One region of the Pedobacter sp. NJ-S-72 genome, then DNA from elsewhere that is predicted to be linked to it. Evidence: riboswitches for the same ligand, from Rfam matches in the RefSeq annotation. Region 1 holds a riboswitch; each other region holds the start of a gene.
What was found. A riboswitch is a leader RNA that binds a small molecule or an ion and turns the genes downstream of it on or off. The one in region 1 is predicted to bind S-adenosylmethionine.
Positions count from the first base shown of each region.

Region 2: linked by a shared signal. The riboswitch ahead of ACWYN3_RS08235 (carboxypeptidase-like regulatory domain-containing protein) and the one ahead of ACWYN3_RS31965 (carboxypeptidase-like regulatory domain-containing protein) in region 1 are both predicted to bind S-adenosylmethionine.
Region 3: linked by a shared signal. The riboswitch ahead of ACWYN3_RS06155 (O-acetylhomoserine aminocarboxypropyltransferase/cysteine synthase family protein) and the one ahead of ACWYN3_RS31965 (carboxypeptidase-like regulatory domain-containing protein) in region 1 are both predicted to bind S-adenosylmethionine.

Region 1 is NZ_CM132681.1:4,846,215-4,852,157, reverse strand. Features, by position in the region: gene ACWYN3_RS31975 (outer membrane beta-barrel protein) at 1-2,209, opposite strand, end outside; gene ACWYN3_RS31970 (carboxypeptidase-like regulatory domain-containing protein) at 2,269-3,000, opposite strand; SAM riboswitch class I at 3,431-3,538, shown strand; gene ACWYN3_RS31965 (carboxypeptidase-like regulatory domain-containing protein) at 3,864-4,334, shown strand; gene ACWYN3_RS31960 (TonB-dependent receptor plug domain-containing protein) at 4,291-4,812, shown strand; gene ACWYN3_RS31955 (hypothetical protein) at 5,116-5,310, shown strand; gene ACWYN3_RS31950 (TonB-dependent receptor domain-containing protein) at 5,307-5,943, shown strand, end outside.
Region 2 is NZ_CM132681.1:1,240,441-1,246,383, reverse strand. Features, by position in the region: gene ACWYN3_RS08250 (DUF4303 domain-containing protein) at 19-534, shown strand; gene ACWYN3_RS08245 (DUF4369 domain-containing protein) at 600-1,244, shown strand; gene ACWYN3_RS08240 (peroxiredoxin family protein) at 1,219-1,731, shown strand; SAM riboswitch class I at 1,881-1,980, shown strand; gene ACWYN3_RS08235 (carboxypeptidase-like regulatory domain-containing protein) at 2,470-4,212, shown strand; gene ACWYN3_RS08230 (TonB-dependent receptor domain-containing protein) at 4,239-5,318, shown strand; gene ACWYN3_RS08225 (hypothetical protein) at 5,276-5,536, shown strand; gene ACWYN3_RS08220 (SusD/RagB family nutrient-binding outer membrane lipoprotein) at 5,546-5,943, shown strand, end outside.
Region 3 is NZ_CM132681.1:937,358-943,300, reverse strand. Features, by position in the region: partial or broken gene mqnE (aminofutalosine synthase MqnE) at 1-329, opposite strand, end outside; gene idi (isopentenyl-diphosphate Delta-isomerase) at 458-976, opposite strand; gene ACWYN3_RS06165 (hypothetical protein) at 1,101-1,589, opposite strand; gene ACWYN3_RS06160 (trans-sulfuration enzyme family protein) at 1,653-2,759, shown strand; SAM riboswitch class I at 2,926-3,038, shown strand; partial or broken gene ACWYN3_RS06155 (O-acetylhomoserine aminocarboxypropyltransferase/cysteine synthase family protein) at 3,294-4,612, shown strand; partial or broken gene ACWYN3_RS06150 (homoserine O-acetyltransferase family protein) at 4,637-5,701, shown strand; partial or broken gene ACWYN3_RS06145 (homoserine dehydrogenase) at 5,702-5,943, shown strand, end outside.

The sequences.
Region 1 (5,943 bases):
GTGGATTCAATGGATAACCATAAGCAGAACTACCAGAAGTAGACACGTCGATACGTTTCGTATTTGGTGTACCGTCAGCTAAAACACCAGGTAAAATAATACCGCCACCATTAGCCAGTGAACTTCTTATCGGATTACCCAAATCGTTTGATCCTACAGAACTAGCATACAAACCAGTTCCCTGACCATACCACTGATCCAATGACCACAGGTCACCACCTTTACGGATATCGATCAGGAAGTTTAAGGAAACATTTTTATACTTGAATGTGTTTCCAATACCACCCATCCATTTTGCATTAGGATCACCAATAATTTCTGATGCACTTGATGTAGCTGCATAGTATCCATTGGCATTCACAACAGGTTTACCGTCCTTATAAATATAATTTGTTCCGCGGATTATACCGTATGGCTCTCCAACTGCGGCATTATAGGTAACAGAACCTGATAGCGTAGTAGCACCAGTTGCAGAAGCATAGTTAATAGGTATGTTAGATACCCCCTCAAAAAGAGAAACAACTTTACTGCGGTTCATTGACCAGTTCAAGTTCAATGTCCATGAGAAATCTCTTGTTTTTACTGGAATAAAGAATGCAGATACCTCCATCCCTTTATTCTGTACCTCACCAGCGTTCACAAATTTTCTCAGATAACCAGTTGAAGAAGATACCTGAACCGGTGTAATCTGATCTACAGTATTTGTTTTGTAGAAAGTCAGCTCAAATCCTAAACGGTTTTTCAGGAATGCCGTTTCCAGACCCGCCTCTATACTTTTAGTACGCTCAGGTTTTAACTCCCCGTTATTTTTTGTATCCGCCACAGCAAAAAGTGGAATAGTACCAAATCCGGTTGGTTTAGAATAAGTATCAAAAATACTTAAAGGAGGTGCATCATTACCAACTTCAGCATAGTTTAATCTCACCTTACCATAAGATAACCAGGTCAGATCTTTCAATGAATTAGAGAAAACATAACTTCCTGCTACTGATGGGTACCAGAAAGAATTTTTATTAGTAGGTAAAGTTGTAGACTGATCTCTGCGGATTGTTGCATCTAAAAAGAACAGATCTTTAAAGCCGAATGTAGTACTCGCAAAATAACCATCTACAGCTCTTCTTTCCAATAACTCCAGAGGAGCTTCAATCGGACTCACTGAATTAGATAAAGAGTAAAGGTTTGGAACAACCAGACCTCCATTCGTTTTAGCCGTAATGCTTGTTAATTTACTGCGGCGTAAGTTGGCACCCAATAAACCTTTGAATGAAATATTTTCAGAAATTTTTCTGTTTAAGTTCATCAACAGGTCAAAGTTGGTTTCTGCAAATGTTCCGTTAGTACGTGAATAAAGAGGAAGTTGTGTACTACCAATAGCAATATGTTCTTCCTGCATGCTGGAAGTCCCGTCAAAAGATACGCGGCCAATAACATCAAACCAGTCATTTACTTTATAATTCAGACCAGCGTTACCGAAGTAGTGATCCCTTGTATCGCCTGCAACGTTTTGATAACGGTTAAAATAAGGGTTATCTGCATAGATAGGACCTTTTCCAGTTGCATCTGACCAGTTCCAGCTAATATTTTTATTGTTTCTCTCATACGCAGTTTTCAGGTCCTTGATATCAGCAGCTACGTTCCACCACTGACGGAAACCCTGCATAGGATTTAACCCGGTATAACCAGTACCATAACGGCCTAAACCATCTACTTTAGAGTAATTTGCAGAAGCATTAACGGTAAGATTTTTTGTAATTTCATAAGTACTACCGAAGTTAAACAGGTTCTTAGTGATCTTACTGTTAGGCAGGATTCCTCTTTCATCGTTACGGGTGTAACCAATTTTAAAGGTACCTTTCTCACCACCTCCATCAATGCTCACACTCTGGTTAGAGGTAACAGCGGTCTGGAAAAAAGTTGAAGGGTCATTAGCACCCGCTACCCATGGTGTAGCTGTTTTGTACTTTGGAGAATAAGGATCCAATGATTCCCATTGATAAATCAACAGGCCCGGATCAAATTTAGGACCGTAAGAAGCATCAGCACTAAACTGAGGAGTCATTACTTTACCTGTACCAAAAACGTCCCTGTACCAGAAACCTGGTGTTGGAACAACATTACCGTCTCCATCTGTAGCCGGAGAGCCATATCCCTGACCATATTCTGTCTGATATTTTGGAAATGTAGATTTATCGATTTTTCCGAAAGTCACACCACTGTTTACAGTAATATTGGTTGAATTTTTGCTTCCTTTCTTTGTGGTGATGATAACTACACCATTGGCATTGCAGCTCTGGATCCGTATAGTGCTGTAGCAGCTGCACCTTTCAGGACAGTCATTGAAGCTACGTCATCAGGATTGATATCTGATGCTGCATTACCATAATCATAACCAGCACGGCCCGAATTCTGATCGGCAGTGTTGGAACTTGCATTTGACACGGGAACACCATCAATTACGAATAACGCCTGGTTATTACCAGTAATGGATTTGGCACCACGGATAACAATATTTGTTGATCCACCCATGGCATTGCTACGTTTAACATCTAAACCAGCAACTTTACCACCTAATGAGTTTACAAGGTTAATATCTCTTGTTCTGGTAATTTCCTCAGCTTTCAATTCCTGAGCAGCAAATGGCAGCTCATTCTTTTTCCGGGAAATACCCATTGCTGTAACCACAACCTGTTCCAGTTGCTTTGAATCTTCAGATAAAGAAACATTTACAATATTAGACCCCGGAATGGTTATACTTTGAGCAACATACCCAATGTAACTGATATCAATAGTAGTTGACTCTTTTGGAACAGACATGGAGAACTTTCCATTTGTAGAGCTCATTGCTCCTTGTTTCGCTCCTTTAACACGGATGGTAACACCTGGAAGTGGCATTCCATCGGACTTTGAGGTTATAGTCCCCGTTACTGTCTTATCTTGCGCGTTTACTTGTATAGCAAACAGCAAAAAGACACAGAAAAATAGTAGTCTTTTTTTTTTCATAAAAAATTTAGGTTTTAATAGTGATTCGTCCGTAAGGTAAAATAATTTAGCAGTCAAAAAAAAAAAATTTAAAATTATTTTAACACAAAAGTTACATATGTAGTACAAAAAAAAACCCCGATTACTTATTAAAAATTACATTTTTCACTAAAAAACATCAAATAATATATGAAAAACGCAATAATTAGAGAATTGCCCTTCTTTAAATAGTCAACAATTTCACATTATGTCACTTTAAAGAGAAATACTACTATTTCTTACAAACATTCGTGCATTTTAGTTGAACTACCTCATAATTTGTAAATCTGCTCTAAAATATCCCTTAGCATTTGTCTGCCAAATCTCAGAAAACATCATTAACAAAATAAATACTATAGATTTAGTAGTTTATTTATATATTTGCCAAAGATTTAAAATGTTCATTGATTTTTACTTATCCAGAAAGACCGAGGGAAAGGCCCTATGAAGTCTTAGCAACCTATACAATATAACGTAAAAGGTGCTAACTCCTATCCACATGAAGCGGAAAAGATAAGTGACAGCTATAATCATATAATAATTTGGTTTACTGTCATCTGTTTCCTTAATCATTTCTGGGATTAAAAACCTTCAGGGGATATCCGGATCATAAATACAGATGAAATAAACACAACAATTATATAATTCGATGAAAACACAATTACACACCCATTTTAAGAGCAGCTCTGCTCCAATACATCTTCTATATATGCAGTCTTACAGCTATATGCAGAAAACCTGCTGTTGTTAACGCATAACAAATAATCGCTGATCAGCTGATCAGCGATCTTAAAATAACACACCATTTTTTAAATCCGGAACATGATTCCGCTATTCAATTAGATATGTATAAAACTTACAAATACTTATTTGGGATAATACTATCCTTTCTAATCGTACAGACTGCTGCGGCACAATCCTCAAAAATCTCTGGAGTGGTCACAGAGAAATCTAACGGGCAACCTATCCCTGGGGTAAGTGTTACCGTTAAAGGAACAAATATCGGTACCCAGACAGATGGCAACGGTAAATTCAGTATCACCGCTAAACCAAACGATATACTAAGAATCGTATCCATTGGTTATAGCAATCAGGAGCTTAAAATAACAACAGCAACTTCGTTTGCTGTTCAGCTGGAAGAATCTTCAAACGCCTTAAGTGAAGTTGTTGTTACTGCTTTGAACATCCCTAAAGAAAAGAAATCACTGGGTTATTCAGTACAGGAGCTAAAATCAAAGGATTTATCTGAGGCAAAAGAAACGAATCTGATCAATGCTTTATCAGGTAAGGGTAGCCGGTGTACAGGTAACCAATAGTCAGGGCGATATGGGTTCATCCAGGATCATCATCAGAGGAGAAACTTCCATATCAGGTTATAATCAGCCATTATTTGTTATTGACGGGGTACCAGTAGATAATGCACAAAATTTAGGCACAGGTGGATCACGCGATTTTGCCAATACAATTTCAGATATCAATTCTGAAGATATTGAATCTATGAGTGTCCTAAAAGGGCCTAATGCGGCTGCCCTTTATGGGTCCAGAGCTGCTGCTGGTGTCGTATTGATTACAACTAAGAAAGGTAAAAATGCACAGGGATTGGGGATAAGTGTAAATTCAAATGCTACATTTTCAACTTTATTAACCATCCCATCGTACCAGAATTCATACGGACAGGGTGCTAACGGGCAATTCAGTTATGTAGATGGTAAAGGCGGAGGCATTAATGATGGTGTAGATGAAAGCTGGGGACCAAGATTAGATGGACGTTTAATTCCGCAATTTTTTCTCTAATGGCACACCAGTTCCATTTATCGCACATCCAAGTAATGTACGCGATTTCTTTAATACGGGTCGTACCCTTAATAATGGCATCGCTATTTCAGGATCAGGAGATAAATATGATTTACGTTTCTCCTACAACAATCTGGATCAAACAGGTGTTATTCCAAATTCATCACAATCAAAAAAAACTCCTTCCTCCTAAATGCAACCTATAAAATAACGCCAAAATTAACTTTCAATGCCTTAGTAAATTATGTAAACAGCAGTGCTGCTAACCTGCCTGGTTCAGGTGGAAAAAGAGCAAGCAGTACAATGTTGCAGTTTACCTGGTTCGGTCGTCAGGTTGACGTAGACAAGTTAAAAACCTATAAAGATGCCTTTGGAAATAATATCAACTGGAATAACAGCTATTATAGCAATCCATATTTTGTTGCTTACGAGAACACAGTTGGCCAGGTCCGTAACAGGCTGATTGGAAGCGCGGAATTAAATTATAAAAAAAAATAGATGGTTTATCTGCAAACTTCAGAACAGGAAACGATTATTATACAGACCGCAGAAAAATCAAAATCGCCTATGGAACAAATGGCACCCCATTTGGTTCTTATGAAGAAGATGCCTATACCTTCAGCGAAAACAATACCGAAGGAAGATTGGATTTTAATAAAAAACTGAACTCAGATTTTAACCTTGACCTTTTATTAGGAGGAAATATACGTACAACTACTTTTGAAAATAATGACCAGAAAGCACCCAAGCTGGCCATTAATAATCTTTATACTTTAAGCAACTCGCGTGATCCGCTTATTTCTTCTAATGTTTACACCAAACAACGTGTATACAGTACATTTGGCTCTGCACAGCTAGGCTTTAGAAACTACGCTTACTTAAACTTAACTGCACGTAATGACTGGTCATCTACTTTGCCTCCTCAAAACCGCTCTTATTTCTATCCTTCAGTAAATGCAAGTTTAATCCTTACCGAAGCATTTGACATTAAGAACGATGATGTCCTTAATTTCGCAAAACTTCGCGGCGGGTGGTCTAAGGTTGGTAAAGATGCTGGCCCATACCAATTATATAACAATTATTCATTTACTGCACCATTTGACAGTAATCCACAGCAAAACCTTAGCGATA
Region 2 (5,943 bases), 2.6 Mb from region 1:
ATATTAAAAAATATCACCATGCAAAAAATAGATTATAAAGCTATAGAAAACGAACTGCTTGAATTTACAAAGAATGAAGTACTTAAATTTTTAGCAGAACATCCAGACAAGGTGTTTTACGCTTTCGCTTTTGACTGCAATGCAGAATATGCAGAAGTAAATTTATGCTTTAACACTGAAGAAGCATTTTCTGCAACTTTAGCTGATTATCAAAACGGGAAGTATAAAGATTCATATCAATCTGAGGATGAGGTTTATGATTTAAGATATAGTATTGGTGATTGGGAATACCAATGTTTTTCAACAAAATACGTTCTCTCTGAAGAGGAGTTATTTGGTGAGGAAGATGAAGAAAATGAACCAGATAATGAAATTGCAGAAACCCTTTTGCTTCTTTTTTCTAAGACATTAATAGAATTTATAAAAACAGAAGAATTCAATAAAATACCTAAAACAGATGGTTTTAAAGTGTTCTGTGTAGACCATGACGAAGATCTCGAAGAGGCAGAATTAAGATTGAGCAATTTACTTTAAATAAAGTATACTAATTTAGTAGTGTTTATTTATCTTTGTAACTCAATCAGTCTTAAACCTATATTATGAAGAGAAAATCTATACTACTAGTCGGAACCCTGCTCCCATTTGCTGTCATGGCGCAGCAACCATTTAGCTTAAAAGGAGAAGTAAAAGGTCTGCTCCCGGGAGTTAAAGTCTTCCTGAGCTATAATGCAGACGGAAAAAGCATTCTGGATTCTGCTACAGCACAAAAAGGAGTGTTTGCTTTCAACGGGAAAATCAAAGACCCGGTTAGAAGTACTTTATTTAAAAAATCAGGTGTTAAAGGAACCAAAAATGATGCACTCTCCTTTTATCTGGAGCCAGCTAATATTACCATAACCTCCACCGACTCACTAAAAAAAGCTACAGTTACCGGTTCTTTGATAAACAATGATAATGATAAGCTTAAAACGATCTCAAAGCCTGTTCAGGATCAGCTTGCACTACTAAGCGCAGAATATTATAAGTTCACCCCCGAGCAGAAAAATGATAAAGCTTTCCTGGATAGTTTTTATAAACGTCATGATTCTATTTCAGAAGGCCTGACTCCTATTTACCTTGATTTTGCACGTAAAAACACAGATTCTTACATCAGTTTGGTAGTTCTGTCTCAACTGGCTACAGATGAAAAAGTGCAATCAGAAGCAGAACAGCTATACAATGGACTATCTCCCCAAGGTTCGTGAAACCAGTACAGGAAAAAATATTGCCGGTTTCTTTGATGCCGCAAAAAAAACAAAAGTAGGTTTACAAGCTATAGATTTTACACAGAACGATGTAAATGATAAGCCGGTAAAACTATCAGACTTTAAAGGAAAATATGTTTTAGTTGATTTCTGGGCATCATGGTGTGGCCCTTGCAGAAAAGAGAATCCTAATGTAGTTGTTGCCTACAACAAGTACAAAGACAAAGGATTTACAGTATTAGGAGTTTCTTTGGATCAGCCCGGCAAAAAAGATGCATGGTTAAAAGCAATCGCAGACGACAAACTTACCTGGACACATGTTTCAGATTTAAAATTCTGGGATAATGCAGCAGCAAAATTATACGGGATCAGATCTATACCAGCTAACTTCCTGATTGACCCTTCCGGAAAAATTATTGCCAAAGGTTTAAGAGAAGAAGATCTTCAGAATAAGCTGGCAGAAATCTTTGATGTAAAATCCAAATAGGCCTCTCTCGCTCTCTGATCGCAGTTTAATGCGAGGAAACAACCTCGGAAATATAGACGAACGACAGAGAGAAAATAAAAGTATACTAAATTAGTAGTTTTTATTATTTATGACTACTTTTGTCTTATAATCAGTTCTTACAATTACAATTCTTATCAAGAAAGACGGAGGGAAAGGCCCATCGATGTCTTAGCAACCTGTTCCTTACAAGGTGCTAATTCCTTATTACGTAAGTAATAAAGATAAGTATGAATTATTCAATTGACGAAGCATTCATTCCATCCCGATTCAGCTATAAAGCCAGACGGCTTTCTTAGAGAAAAGAACGATAATTAACGAGATATAAAATTAACAGATTTATTCTTTTTAGGAAAGGAGCATACTATGCAATAAATTACAATTCTTAAAATTTCAAATGACAAACCTTAAAATAATAAGGAGCGGTTAGAGCCCGCTCCTTATTGAGATATAACGGTTATCCAACACAAATGCGAATTAATTAATGTTTTAAACCACTCAAACAAATATAATGAAAATAACAATTACCTACCCCGTGCCCACAGATATCCTCAATCGTATATCAAATCCTAGCTGTTAGGAGATAGCAGATAATCAATATCCTTCACGATTTTATTAACGAGTTATTTAGATTTCTAAACTGACCTAAACAACCTATACCCAAAATTTCACGAAAATCAACAATGAGAAAGACTTTACTCAAACTCTTTATATTCTTGTTTGTGCTTGCTATATCAAATATGGCTCAGGCACAGCAAGAAAAAAAAAACAATTTCCGGAACAATAACCTCTACCGAAGATGGTTTACCCCTGCCTGGGGTAAGTGTAAAATTGAAAAATACCAATCTGGGTGCCGTAACAGGTGCAAATGGGAAATTCTCATTCACCATTAAAAGCTCAGGATCAGAAGATATTCTGATTGTCAGTTTCATCGGCTTCAAAAAGTATGAACATAAACTCAATGGAAAAACGACAGTAGCAATAGCCCTTACCCCTGACGATAACAACTTAAATGAAGTAGTGGTTTCAGCGGGTGGTATCCTTCGTAAACCAAAAGAACAAGGTTATACCGCAACTAGATTAACCTCCGAAGAACTTTCCAAAGGTAAGTCTCCAACAATCTCAGGAGGCCTGGTAGGTAAAATTGCCGGATTACAGGCAAATGCTATTTCCAGCGGAGTTAACCCTAACTACAGGCTTGTATTAAGAGGTAACCGCTCACTTACAGGAGATAACACAGCTTTGGTTGTCGTTGATAACGTAGTTGTTCCCAGCACAATATTAGACAACCTGAACCCCGAAGATATAGAAGAAATCTCTGTACTAAATGGGGCAGCCGGCGCTACATTATACGGTTCAGAGGCATCTAACGGAGTTTTACTGGTCACTACAAAAAAAGGTAAAAACGGGAAACCGACTGTTCGTTTTTCAAATACCACGACTTTAGAAAAAGTAAGTTTCTTTCCTAAACTCCAAACCAGGTTCGGTGCCGGATCTACATCCGATGGACAGGTTTTCAGCCCTACTGAGAATCAGCAATTCGGGCCTGCATTTGATGGCAGTTTAAGGCCGCTTGGATTTCCATTAGCTAATGGAGAACAACAGCAAGCTGTCTATTCGCCAAGATCAGACCGGAATGATTTCTGGGAAACAGGAATAAGTAACCAGTCTGACTTCTCTGTTTCCTCAGGAGATGATAAATCAACAACCTATGTTGCAGGGCAATACCTGAATGGCAAAGGAACCACACCTGGTGATAAATACACCAGAACTTCTGTCCGGTTTAACGGAACCCGAAAGATTCTTCCATCACTGAATATAGACTACTCTGCTAACTATATAGAAAACAACTATGATATTACAAGCGCAACCGATGCAGTCTATGCAGATCTGATCAATGTTCCTGCAAACATTCCCATCTTAGAATATAAAGATTGGAAAAACGGCAAATATTCAAGCCTTGATGGTTTCTATAGTCCATTTTTTGGAAGTCCTTACTGGGATGCTGCCAACAACCGCCGAAAATCCAAAAACTCTTATCTGACAGGAAAGTTAGAAGTAAAATGGACTCCGCTCCCATGGTTAAACTTCACTTACAGATCCGGTTTATCTAACCGCTACTATACTCAAAAAACAAGTGTAGCAGCAGGTATCTACTCTGATTATTCACAATCTTTAGGCAAAAGTAATTTCGCAGGCAGTGTTTCTGACGATGCAAATCAAACATCCAGATTTAGCAATGACTTCCTGATCAACATCAAAAAGGATCTCAAAGACTTCTCTCTTAATTTAATTCTGGGGGCTTCCTCTGTCAATAAGACTGCTAAAAACGTAGGTGTTGGTGCTAACGGATTAATTATTCCTGACTTATATAACGTTGGTAACCGTACAGGAGTAGCTACTGCAGCAGAAAGTAATTCTAAAAAAGTAAACTATACGGCCTTTGGGCTGATGCTACATTAGGTTATAAAGACTATTTATATCTTCATTTGAGTGGCAGAAATGACTGGACATCACTGTTAAGCGCACAAAACAGATCGTTTTTTTACCCGGCAGCAGATGTATCATTTGTAGTGTCTGATGCTTTTCCTTCTCTAAAAGAAACCAAACTCATCAACTATCTTAAAATCAGAGGAGCCGTTTCCAAAACAGGTCTGATCAATATTGACCCTTATAGTCTGGAACCCGTATTTAATTCAGTAACTGGTTTCAGCAACGGCACATACTTTACTCAGGATGGTACTTTAGCTTCGAAAGATCTGAAACCAGAAACGACTAACGGGTATGAGCTGGGAACTGATTTCAGATTGCTGGATAACCGTATTGAAGCCAGTCTGAGCTATTATTACACAAGCACAAAAGGTCAGGCTATTTATGCCGGAATCCCAGTTTCTACAGGGTTTTCCAGCTATCTGATCAATACCGGAGAAGTAACCAATAAAGGTATTGAAACCTCTCTGCACATTACCCCTGTCAAAACCAATGACTGGAAATTGGTAGTTGGCGGTAATTTCACAAGCAATAAAAACCTATTGAAGTCCCTGCATCCTACCTTAAAAACAATCAGTATCAACGGAAGCAGCGTAATCTATGCTGTTGAAGGCCAGCAGGTCAATTCAATTATAGTTACAGATTATTTGCGTGATGATCAGGGGCGCGTTATTGTAGATGCCAATACAGGATATCCATCTAAAGCACCACAATCACAGAACCTGGGCAACACTTCTCCAAAATATCGCCTTGGTCTGGATATGCAGGTTTCCTGGAAAGACTTTACCTTATCAACTTTGTTTGAATATAGAGGTGGTTACAAAGTGGCTTCCATATCACAAGGTAATAACTTTGACTTTGCTGGTTCATCAGCACGAAGTGCTTATTATAACAGAGAGCGTTTCGTATTTCCAAACTCCTCCTACCTTGATCGTGCAACCGGGAAGTACGTTGCAAATAACAGTGTAACGATTTCTGACGGAGGAACAGGCTTTTGGACCAGGGCGCACCAAACAGAAGTATTTCAAGCAATTACGTGTACTCTGGAAACTACTGGAAATGGAGAGAACTTTCATTAGCCTATAATTTACCAAAGAGTTTGCTCGCTAATATCAAAGCAGTAAAAGCAGTTACTGTAAGCGTACAAGGCAGAAATCTGTTGTTATGGGTTCCGAAATCCAATGAATATACCGATCCTGACTATAGCGCAAATGACAACAATGCAGTCGGTGTGTCCACACTATCTCAAACCCCGCCTACAAGATATTTTGGCGCAACATTATCCGTAACCCTTTAACATCACACTATGAAAAAGTATTTTAATATATTCACCATACTGGGCTTATTAAGCTTTGTAACTGCCTGCAAGAAAGATCTCAATATCAACGACAATCCAAACAGTGCGACAGGCAGCACCATGAAACCCATACTTATCTTACCCAATGCGCTTACCGTAACAGCTGCAAATACGATCACTTATAATAGTTATGGTTCTCTGCTTGTCGGATATAATCTGCTGCCTGGCAGAGGTTTAAGCGGATTTAGTGATACTTATTCTTATAATTTCACTTCTACTTCAAACAACACCTTGTGGAGCAATGTATTTGGCAACCTGAAGGATTATCAATATATCATCACCAGTTCACAGGATGATCCTCAGCTAGCTTTATTAAATGCTGTTGCGCATATCGGAAAAGTATATAA
Region 3 (5,943 bases), 2.3 Mb from region 1:
ATATCCATCATCCCGTCAACACTCATTTCCCAACCGTCTTCTTTATTTTTAATCAGACGGGAATAAGAACAGAAATTGCAGGTATATATGCAAACATTAGTGGGTTCGATATGAAAATTCCGGTTGAAGTAAGTCTTGTCTCCGTGCTTCTGTTCTCTGATATAATTTGCCAAAACGCCCAAAAAACCCAGTTCGGCATGTTCATATAAGTAAACACCTTCATCGAAAGTGATCCTTTCTTTTTGCTGAACTTTTAATGCTATCCCTCTCAGTTCCTGAGATAAATCAGCATTGTCCAGTATAAAAGTAAGCTTTGCAGTCGTATCCATCTTTGATTGATTTATAGGTCAAAAGTAAGATAAAATCAACATAACAAGGCGTAACAATAATTTAAGGCTGTCAGTTTTGTGTCAAAGCTAAATATCAGGGTTATTTATCAGAGGTACTTAAGACCAGTTTATTTGTTCAGAATGTCTTTGATTTTCGGCAACATCAACTTAAACCATGCCGTGTATTGATCGGGCTGCAAAGCAACATCTTCTTCAATAGCATCCAGGCAGAGATATTTCCAGTCAGCTACTTCTTCCGGATTAGGTACAGGAGACTGATTTGTTGTACCAAAAAAAAAAAAATGATCCAATTCATGTTCTGTTAATCCATTCTCAAATTCAGCTTTATAAATAAAACTAAACTGATGTGATAAATCACAGGCAATATTCATTTCCTCCTTTAACCTTCGGTGTGCAGCATCGATCAGCACTTCCGCTGGCCTGGGATGAGAACAGCAGGTATTAGTCCATAACGAAGGAGTATGATATTTTCCGGTCGCGCGTTTTTGTAGCAGGAATTCATTTTTATCATTGAAAATAAAGACAGAAATTGCACGATGAAGTAAGCCCAGCTGATGTGCACTCAGTTTCTCCATAATACCTATTTCATTATCCTCCTTATCAACCAGCGACACGTATTCTATCATAACATCTATTTCAGCTGCAAAGATAAAAATTAAAAACAAGCTGCAGAACTTGATTATACATCATAAAAAAGCTGCCTCTTGTTTGGGAGAGGCAGCTCAGCTGGTGTTTGTTTGATGTAAAGTCTTATTTCATCGCTTTTGTAAAGTTCAATATAATATAAGCTGGATTTTTTCCATAATCAACAGGTGATTTTAATACCAGATTATCTCCTGTAGCCTGCGATAAAATCAGTCTGTAACCTTCAGTTACATTCTTAGCTTTATCTCCTTCATACAGTTTTTTGAATTGGAAAGTTTGATCTGCTGTACTCACTGACCAAAAAATGCTTTGTGTTTTTGTTGGACAATCAGCAGTTCCCGGAAGCAGGTATGATCCATTTCCGCTATTGGTTAATTTCCATGTACTACCAATAAAACATTTGTAAGAAGCTTCGTTAAAAAGAGATTTTACATTCATAGCTGGTACACCATCAAATGTAATGTCGTTTAACACCCAATTTCCAGACACATTTCCTCTTTTCAAGGTAGCACCTGCACCACCCTTAGGTGAACAGCCTTGTAAAACCATCAATGAACTACATAAAATGGCCGCTATAACTAATATTCTTTTCATATCTTGTATTTTCGAAAACAGCTTACATAAATCCTGCCAAAAAACGCCAAAAACCTAAATTCTATGCAGACAGAAACGATTGCTATACATGCCGGAAATCTAACCCACAGTGCCACAGGGGATGTAACCCCGCCAATTAGCCTCTCAACTACATTTTTCAGGGATGAAAATGGTAGCTACCCTGGCGGACATATGTATAGCCGTGTCAGCAACCCTAACCGTTCTGCACTGGAAAAAGTAATGGCTGATCTGGAAAAAGGTGCAGATGCATGTGCTTTTTCTTCTGGAAATACAGCCGGAATGACTGTTTTTCAGGCCTTACCTCCGGGTAGCCATATTATTGCACCTGATGATATGTACTGGGGTTTCAAAAAACAATTGCAGTCAATTTTTGAGGGAATACTGAGCATAGATTTTATTGATCTTACTGTGGTCAGTGAAATAGAAAAACATATCAAAAGCAACACAGTAATGATATGGGTTGAAACACCTTCTAATCCATTATTAAAGGTTACAGATTTATCTGCTGTTTCTGAAATAGCTAAAAAGCATCAATTAACCTTTGCCTGTGACAGTACTTTCGCTTCTCCTTGTTTCCAAAATCCTATTCTGCATGGCGCAGATCTTGTCATGCATTCTTCTACTAAATATATTGGCGGCCACAGTGATGTGCTGGGTGGTATTTTAGTCACTGCTGTTCAGGATGAATTATGGGAAAGAATCAGAAATATTCAGCAAACTGGCGGCGCGGTACCCTCTCCTTTTGATTGCTTCCTGTTATTAAGAAGTATCAAGACCTTACCATACAGAATGCGGGGACATGCAGCAAATGGTATGGCACTTGCAAAATATTTATCTGCACACTCAAAAGTAGAGGCTGTATTTTACCCCGGACTCCCTTCTCATCCTCAGCATGAAATCGCAAAAAAACAAATGGGTGGATTTTCCGGTATGTTATCTGTATTGGTCAGGGGGGATGCGAGAAAAGTAGTCAATAAGGTCAAACTATTTGCCCAGGCAACGAGCCTTGGTGGTGTAGAGAGTTTAATTGAACACCGCGCTTCGGTAGAAGGCCCGGACACTAAAACCCCACAGAATTTAATTCGGATATCTGTTGGACTAGAACATATTGATGACCTTATTGCTGATCTGGAGCAGGCTTTAGCCTAAAAAAACATGCTAAACCACATTTTAACAGGGTACAATATTCATTTTAAGTTACTTACAAACAGAATCTTAATTATTTTTCAGAATATTATTTTGAGATTAGAGACAAAAGCTCTACATTTGTAATTATATAGTGAAAGCTATTCAAGTCAACCCACAATCTGGGTTTGATTTATAAAGAAGTGGCGAGAGACAGGCTCCGTGACCCACTGGCAACCCTCCCAAATGGAGAAGGTGCCAATTCCTGACCAGTTAACATAGTGTTTTCTGGAAAGATAAATTAAGACAAAATGAAAACAAATCACCAACCATCACAATCAGGCGAACCTGTTTCTTACACGATTAAACACCTGCAAATTATTGCATGTATGTGTTGTTGCATCGGCTAACAACAACAATCTTCCACGTAAAATTAGTTTTATTTCAACCGGAAGGCCTTTTTTCAGAGGTATGCAATCCCTTATACGGATTTTGCAATAGCATAAAACCCCGTATCTGTCTATAAAGTCCATTTATCATCTTTAAATCAGCGAAATCATGTCAGCAAATTATAGATTCGAAACATTACAACTTCATGCAGGTCAGGAAATTGACCCAACAACTGGTTCAAGAGCCGTACCAATTTACCAAACTACTTCTTACGGATTTAAAAGTGCAGAACATGGCGCAAACCTGTTCGCTCTAAAAGAATTTGGCAATATTTATACCCGTTTAATGAACCCCACAACCGACGTTTTCGAGAAACGTGTAGCTGCACTGGAAGGTGGTGTTGCTGGTTTAGCGGTTGCTTCGGGACAGGCTGCTCAATTTATCGCATTAAATAATATACTGGAAGCAGGTGACAACTTTGTTTCTTCTCCTCATCTGTATGGTGGTAGCTATAACCAGTTTTTAAAGTTGCTTTCAAACGTTTAGGAATAGAAGTAAGATTTGCCGAAAGCGATGACACACAAGACTTTGAAGCCAAAATAGACAAAAACACCAAAGCGATTTACCTGGAGAGCATTGGAAATCCATCATTCAGTATCCCCGATTTTGAAAAACTGTCTTTAATCGCACAAAAATATGATCTGCCATTAATCGTTGACAATACTTTCGGTGCAGCAGGTTATTTATTCAAACCTCTTGAGCATGGCGCACATATAGTGGTTCAATCTGCAACTAAATGGATCGGCGGACATGGAACAAGTATTGGCGGAGTAATTATTGATGGCGGAAACTATAACTGGGGAAATGGTAAATTCAAACAGTTCACCTCCCCTTCTGAAGGTTACCATGGCCTTGTCTTTAATGATGTATTTGGTATTGGCAGTGATTTTGGAAATATCCAGTTTATTATCCGCGCCAGAGTAGAAGGGTTAAGAGATTTCGGCCCTGCCATCTCTCCTTTCAACTCCTTCCTGCTTATCCAGGGATTGGAAACTTTATCATTACGTGTACAAAGACACGTTGACAACACGCTTGCGCTGGCTACATGGCTTGAAAATCATGAGGCAGTCAAAAAGGTTTTTTATCCTGGTCTTGAAAGCAGCCCTTATCATCAAAATGCAAAGAAATATCTTAAAAATGGATTTGGCGCTGTGCTTTCATTTGAGTTACACGGGGGTAAAGAACAAGCCGTTCAATTTGTAAACGAACTTCAGCTGGTTAGTCACCTTGCCAATGTAGGTGACGCAAAAACATTAATTATACAACCTTCAGCAACTACGCATCAGCAATTAAGTGAAGAAGAACAGGCTGCTGCCGGTATCACTCCGCAATTATTAAGAGTATCTGTAGGAATTGAACATATCGACGATATTAAAGCAGACTTTGAACAGGCTTTTGAAAAATTATCATCCGGAAAATCGCTTTAAGAATAAAAACAGCTAGAAAAAAGAATGTCATCAACAACACACATATATAACCACCCAAAGCAATTTAAACTGGAAAACGGAAAGAAATTGCGTGGGTTACAAATTAGCTATCAGACTTTTGGAAAGCTAAATGCCAATAAAGATAATGTCATCTGGGCATGCCATGCTTTAACTGCAAATGCGGACGTATTAGATTGGTGGAAGGGTTTATTTGGAGAAAAAAACTTATTTAACCCCGAAGATCATTTCATTATCTGTGCAACTGTTATTGGTTCTCATTATGGCAGTACCAATCCACTGAGCATTAATCCGGTAACAGGAAATCCGTATTACTTGTCTTTCCCTGAGTTTACCATCAGAGACATGGTTCACGGACATCAGCTTCTTGCCGAACATCTGGAAATTCAAAAGATAAAAGTACTGATTGGAGGATCATTAGGCGGCCAGCAAGCTTCTGAATGGGCTATTATTGATGGAAGCAAAATCGAAAACCTGATCCTGGTAGCTACTAATGCTTTTCACTCCCCATGGGGAATTGCTTGCTTTTAATGAGAGTCAACGCCTTGCGATTACTGCTGACAGAAGTTTTTATGCGCAAAAACCTGATGGCGGAATTAAAGGGTTAAAAGTGGCAAGAAGTATCGCATTGCTTTCTTACCGTACTTATGAGGCTTATGGTGCCACTCAACTGGAAAGTGTAAATGATAAAACGGATGGCTTCCGCGCTTCTTCTTACCAGAATTACCAGGGAGAAAAACTTTGCAAAAGATACAATGCCTATAGCTATTGGTATTTAAGCAAAGCAATGGACAGCCACAATGTGGGCAGAGGAAGGAAAAGTGTTGTTGATGCTTTAAATTCGATTAAATCTAATACACTGGTTATCGGAATTGAAAATGATTTCCTATTTCCTTTAGTGGAACAGGAGTTCTTAGGGAAGCATATTCCCGGAGCAGAATTCCACAGCATCAATTCGGCTTATGGCCATGATGGCTTTTTAATTGAAACAGATATACTTACTAATATAATAGGCAACTTTCTAAAGGAAGTGTAAATAAAAAAATTGTTAAACTGCATAAAACAGCATAAATGAGTAAGAAACTTAAAATTGGAATATTCGGTTTTGGAGTTGTGGGACAGGGACTACATGACATCATCCGTGGCCAGGATCTAAACCTGGAAATCATTAAAATAGCGATTAAAAATCCTGACAAAAAACGTAGTCTGGACGCTGGACTTTTCACCACGGATCATGATGAGATTCTGAATAATCCTGAGATCAATACAATCGTTGAATTGATAGATGATGCGGATGCGGCATTTGTTATTGC